DNA from 2 places in the Lysinibacillus sp. 2017 genome. Region 2 is predicted to be linked to the other one. Evidence: a T-box and tRNA genes for the amino acid it is inferred to sense, from the RefSeq annotation. Region 2 holds a T-box; the other holds one or more tRNA genes.

Region 1 (3,285 bases), 1.7 Mb from region 2:
AAATCACAATACAAAGCGAAACAAGCCGTTTTACGTCGTAGGAGAATGGCTATTTTCTTTATCTTTGCAGTAATCGTAATTGCTGGACTTATTCAAGCAAACAAAGTACAAAATGAAAGACTTACTGAAAAAGTAGAGCAAAAGGCAAATGTAAGCGAAGAATTAGAGCAAGCATTAGAAAATCAAGAAATGTTGAAATTACAAATTGCAAAATTGGAAGATGATGAGTACATTGCAAAATTGGCGAGAAAAGAATTTTTCCTTTCTGAAGAGGGAGAAATAATCTTTACGATGCCTAGTTCATCTGAAGAGAAAGACGAAAAGGATTCAGAAGATGAACAATAGTTTTAAAAGGCGGTATGTGAAAAAATACGAAATTTATTTAAAAAGGTAAATCGGATGCATTTTTAGATGAAAATACGTTAAATTTAATATTTTTATGACAAATCATTGGTATTAATTACCTTTAAAAAGAGTGTCTTGTTGACACTCTTTTTATGTTAGCTATAATTAGAGGAGAAACTATTGAACAAAAGTTTCACTACAAAGGATAATATGACTTTTAAGGTAAAGGTCTCTTAAATTTTAAGGAGGAGCATTTTTTTTATGTCAATTGAAGTAGGCAGCAAAGTACAAGGTAAGGTAACAGGAATTACAAATTTCGGCGCATTCGTTGAGCTTCCTGATGGTAAAACAGGTTTAGTCCACATTAGTGAAGTGGCGGATAACTATGTAAAAGATATTAACGAACATCTTAAAGTAGGCGACGAAGTCGAAGTTAAAGTGATGAATGTTGAAGCGGACGGGAAGATTGGTCTTTCAATTCGTAAAGCAAAGCCTCAAGCTGAGCGACCAGAGCGTCCACAGCGTCCTCGTCGTGATAACAACCGTTCAAACGATCGTAATGATCGCCAACCAAAGGAAAACTTTGAACAAAAAATGGCACGTTTCTTAAAAGATAGTGACGAGCGTTTAACTACATTAAAACGTGCAACTGAGTCAAAACGCGGTGGCCGTGGAGCTCGCAGAGGGTAATTTGTTGGCTTTTTGACACGTAGAAAAAGTGACCATATATATGAAAAAGGGAGTTGTTTTGTGAGTGGATACTTACAAAACAACTCCTTTTTTTGTATAGCAAAGCGGGAAGCTACACATTTTGTTTAGCAGGATATGAACGTGCCTCGTCTTATTTATTTTCAGTGTTATGTTTGATGAGTACGCGAATAAGTGTTACAAAACAAAATACGCCACCAACTAAACCAGTAAAGATCATAATGGTTTGAAGCATAACAGGTAAATTTGTTAAAATAACGCCGCCAACAATTAAAAGCATGCTAATACCGCATAGAAATGCTAAGTATGTAAAATTTTGAACCAAAGAAAACGCCTCCTCTTTCAAACACTATTATAAGGTAAATGATGATTATTATTCCAATGGTTGGGGATGAAGAGAATGATAAATTCCTATTTGTGACAAAAGATTGCAAGAAAATCATAAAGAATAATAAAAAAGGAAAGGATACAGTAAGTTAATACTTACTGCATCCTTTCCTTAAAAGATGACCCGTACGAGAATCGAACTCGTGTTACCGCCGTGAAAGGGCGGTGTCTTAACCGCTTGACCAACGGGCCAAAAATATGGTGGCGGCAGAGGGAGTCGAACCCACGACCTTTCGGGTATGAACCGAGTGCTCTAGCCAACTGAGCTACACCGCCAAATTTAACAACAAAATTAATAATACAGGGCAACAATAAAACTGTCAACAATATTTTAATAATTTTAAACAGAACTATTCTCTTAGAAATTTATTGTAAAAACCATTGGTAAAGCTCTATTTTATCTGTTATTTTGGATGAGCATTTTGTCATTTTTTATATGTTTATCAATTTCAATATGGCAAAGTATAGTAAAAGTCGTCGAACACTTTATAAACTCTCAAACTATAAACAGACAAACTTCACCTTTCTTTCTTTGTATACTTGCGAGAAAAAGAGAAGGTGATCAAATTGACGACAATCATCAACGAAAAAGTTGCGTTACACCCACATTATGAAAGTCTGAATGATGGAAGCATGAAAAAAATTAATGCATTACTAATCGGTATTTCTTTTTTTCTAGCATTTAGTTTTGCGCATGCCACTTTTTTTGAAGTGGTTGCACCGTTTTTCCTGCCTTTTTGGCTTATCGTACGTTCTAAATTCCAACAGTACCAGACCTCAGTATTAATTGGAGGCTTTTTAGGTACGTTTTTTTTAGGATTTGGCCAAGTTGTGATTCTACTACTTGAACTTGTCCTTATTGAAGGACTCCTTCGTTTTAAATATTTGCGTCTTTCCGCATATGTAGCTATTATTCTCACCATTGGCCTTGTCCAAATGTCATGGCAAACCATTACGTATAGTGGATTTCCGCCATTATTAATTTTATTTTATATTTTAATTGAATGCTTATTTGCCGTCATGATGCTTTTTTTTATGCAACAGTTTTTTGTGTCAATTTCCGAGCTGAAAAATTATGAATGGACAAAAGAAAAGGTGGTCGCGTTATTCGTTGTTTTAGCAGGTATGCTAATTGGCATGCAAAGTTTGACGTTATCTTATTTTTCTCTGCCTCTTATTTTGATGCATCTCCTGATTTGCTTTGTTGCCGCGGTATCAACGGTTGGCGCAACAGTCGTTTTTACGTTATCACTTGGCCTACTTACAGGTATCGCGAATTTATCATTTACGAGTATGATAGTTTTATATGCAACTACTGGATTAATCGCGAGTGTGATGAAAATAGCTGGACGTTTTGGCATTGCCTTTTTTAGTTTATTGCCAAGTGTATTTTTCTTTTTCTATGATGCGACATTGCCACTTGATAGTGTTTATTTTGTTTCAAGTGTTGCAGGGATTCTCCTTTTTTTATTCATTCCACGAGCATGGCTACAAACGGTTGAAAGTTATTATAACAAGCATGCATTCAATCCAATTGTTATCCAAAGTAACGAAGCAGCAACTGAACATTTGAAGCAATTTCAACAATTCGTTTCATTTATGAAAAATCTTGTGTTTGATCGATTTACGCAAGAAGTAAAGAGTGTTGAACAAAGACCCGACTTCATTATTTGCTCGAGTTGTTTTCGCTACGAGCAATGTTTTGGAACAAAACGTGAGATGGAGAGCTCGATTGAAGATTGGCGAATAGCTCGTAGAAGTTCGAAGCCATTTGAGTGGATTCGAGCAGAGGACCAGCTTAAAGCAAAATGTATTAAATCAACGAAGCTACTAGAAGAGTTGGAG
Region 2 (3,285 bases):
TCACATCGGATACAACCGTAACACCGTCAATTTTTATTTGAGTCGTCGCTGCAAAAGTAGGTGACGAGGTAAGGATTAGAATTAATGTAAGAAATACGCCTGAGAACATTTTTTTCATTTTTTGATTACCCCTTTTTTAAAAAGTAAATATTCCTTAAAAAAATTATTGTTGAAACCTTAAGCTTTTAAAAGCAAAAAACTTTATTACTGATATACAAATTCAATAAAGGTTTATGAAGTTCCTTCATTCTTAAATATAATGCTTCAATTCCAAGAAATCGCCTAAAAGGCTTATCGTCACAAAAAATTGGTTGTTAAAACTTAAACTCACTTATATGCTTCTTCTAATTTTTGAAGTTCTTCTTCTATTTTTTTTACATCAATCCTTACATATAAAGGTTCTACATTATTAAGTTCCGTTGGTAAGTCAGCAACTTCATCCCATCCGTGTAAAGATGTACCCAACATTTGTCGAATCTTTTCACTTCCAAATGGTAAGAAGGGATGTAATAATTGAGCTAAATTTTGAATAATGTAAACACTAGTTGCAAGCGTTTCTTCACATTTTTTAATATGACTATTAACTGTAGTCCATGGTTGCTCTTCATCAAAGTAGCGATTTGATGTACGAATAAAGTTAAAAATAGCTTCAATTGCCTGTTTCATTTCACCTGATTCGATATGTTCCCCAACTTTTGTATATAAGTGTTCCACATCTAATTTAATACTGTTGTTTACTTTTGCTTGAGGGACTTTGTGATTAAAGGATTTTGCAATGAATTTCAACGTTCTATTCACAAAATTGGCAAATGCACCTAATAGTTCACTGTTGTGACTGTAGATAAATTCTCGCCAAGAAAAATCGGCGTCACGATTTTCAGGAGCATTGATTGTTAAAAAATAGCGAATCGAATCTGGATGATAATCTTTTAATATTTCTGGTACCCAAACTGCCCAATTTTGACTTGTGGAAAGTTTTCTTTTCTCTAATGTTAAATATTCATTTGAAACAATATGTGTTGGTAATCCCTCTTGACCTAGACCCATTAAGATTGCTGGCCAAATTACTGTATGAAACGGAATATTATCTTTACCATGAATATAATAGGAAACGGCTTCCTCATTCCACCATTCGGAAACATCTTTTCCATTTTGTTTTGCCCATTCTAAACTTGCTGTATAATATCCTGCTACTGCTTCAATCCAAACATAGATTTTCTTTTCTTCAAAACCATCTACAGGTACAGAAATACCATTAGGTAAGTCCCTTGTGACAGCCCTATCTGGTAATCCTTCAATTAAATAACGTTTAGTTAACTGTACGGCATTCTCTCGCCATCTTCCTTCACTAGATGCTTCATTAACAAAGTTCTCTAATTGCTGTTGAAAATGACTAAACTCATAATAATAATGTTCCGTTTCACGAATCTCTGGCTCATTTCCGCAAATTTTGCATGTTTTATCTTTCAAATCAAGTGGATCTAGAATAGCTGAACAATTGTCACATTGATCTCCACGTGCTTTTGCCCCACAATTTGGACATGTTCCTTCCACAAATCTGTCTGGTAAAAATTGATTATCTACTGTACAGTATGCTTGCTCAATCCTTTTTTTAAATAAAAAGCCATTCTCTAAAAGCTTTAAAAATATATTTTGTACAGCTTTATGATGATGTGATGCATCAGTTCTTGTATATAGGTCATAGGTAAATCCTAATTCATTAAAGCATTGTAAGAATTCAGTATGATAGCGATCTGCTATTGCTGTGACTGTAGTATTTTCTTGATTAGCCCGTATTGAAATTGGCGTACCATTACAATCACTACCTGATACATAAAGCACATTTTCACCTTTTAAGCGATAATATCTTGCCAAAATATCTCCTGGCAAAAGTGCTGTTACATGACCTAAATGCAAAGAACCATTTGCATATGGCCAAGCGCCTCCGATTAATATATTCATTCTATGTTTCCCCCTTAAAATAAAAAAAGTCCTAACCGCAAATTGCGATTAGGACGAATTATCTCGTGGTACCACCTAATTTTACAAATAGCTTACACTATTTGCCTCTGCCAGTACGAACTCATACCGCCGCTGTTGTAACGAGTGCTCATCTCGTCGTAGCCTACATATCGGTACGAAGCTCAAAGGCCATGTTCAGTAAATTCGTTTTGCTTCATTTCCACCATCAGAAGCTCTCTATAAAAACTCCAATACTTACTCTTCCCTATCAACGCTAAATATTACAAATATATTTTACCATAATGGTCAAAAAAGTAAAAATATTCTATTTGAGTTTGCTCCATAATATGGCCCTTTAGCTGAATATAGCACAATTCCTTTACTGAATACTATAACTATTCCTAATCCTAAAATACCGATTGATGAAACAACTGAGGAGGTTCTTAATGAATAACGTAAATAATAAAGATATATCGGTTCAAGAAGAAATTCGTTGTGTTAAGTTAATTTTCAAAGCTGTAAGAGATTGAGAATTAATTGTAGATTATTCCTCCCCAGACTGAATATGTTACTTTAAGTACAATGTTTCACAATCTCAGATGATTTTTGTTTTATTTTAATATTTCTTCCTCGATTACTTTCATAATGTCATATGCTCCTTCAGACTTGTTCGAACATATTACAGTTTTAATTAAAGACTTAGGATAAAATGCAGAATGGAAACTAACTCCAGGGTCATAACCCATTATGTGATATTTTAAAATTTCATTACCATTTTTCTTAATCCATATCCCATAACCATAAAAGCTATTATCATCATCACTTGTATTAATATAAGGAGTAAGTAACTGGTGAGTGTATTCTTCACTTAATAATTCATTATTTATAAGCGCATCCCATAAATTCCCTATATCATTCACGGTTACGAATGCTCCACCATCTGAACCACCTTTTACGGGCAATGAGTAAATGTTCGTCTTCCAAGTACCATTAGGAAAGTCAATATACCCAAGTGCTGTTCTTATTGGTAAAGAATCGAATTCAAAATAATCCGACTCAGTCATCCCAGATTTATTGAAAATATTTTCCTTAATGTAATCAGCAAATTTAATTTTGCTTGTCTGCTCTATAATTAGTCCAAGTAAAATGTATCCCGCATTATTATAATGAAATCTTTCACCAACTCCTAATTTCATTGGTTGATTCTGAAATAATGGTAAAAAATCTTTCAAGGATCTTATTAGATACATCGGGTTCTTAATCCACAACTCTTCAAATTCATCCATAACTTCCTCATCAAAGTAATCAGGTATTCCAGCTGTA

What was found. The T-box of region 2 lies ahead of metG (methionine--tRNA ligase). A T-box ahead of a tRNA ligase gene usually reads a tRNA of that ligase, here a tRNA-Met.
Region 1: it encodes a tRNA-Met, which carries the amino acid that the T-box ahead of metG (methionine--tRNA ligase) is inferred to sense. The anticodon was not compared.

What each region holds. Positions count from the first base shown of each region.
Region 1 is NZ_CP029002.1:84,700-87,984, forward strand. Features, by position in the region: gene DCE79_RS00395 (FtsB family cell division protein) at 1-345, shown strand, start outside; gene DCE79_RS00400 (S1 domain-containing RNA-binding protein) at 607-1,035, shown strand; gene DCE79_RS00405 (sodium:potassium antiporter) at 1,187-1,378, opposite strand; tRNA gene DCE79_RS00410 (tRNA-Glu) at 1,561-1,632, opposite strand; tRNA gene DCE79_RS00415 (tRNA-Met) at 1,640-1,716, opposite strand; gene DCE79_RS00420 (SpoIIE family protein phosphatase) at 2,008-3,285, shown strand, end outside.
Region 2 is NZ_CP029002.1:2,094,930-2,098,214, forward strand. Features, by position in the region: gene DCE79_RS10075 (copper amine oxidase N-terminal domain-containing protein) at 1-118, opposite strand, end outside; gene metG (methionine--tRNA ligase) at 328-1,962, opposite strand; T-box leader at 2,009-2,243, opposite strand; gene DCE79_RS10085 (serine hydrolase domain-containing protein) at 2,574-3,285, opposite strand, start outside.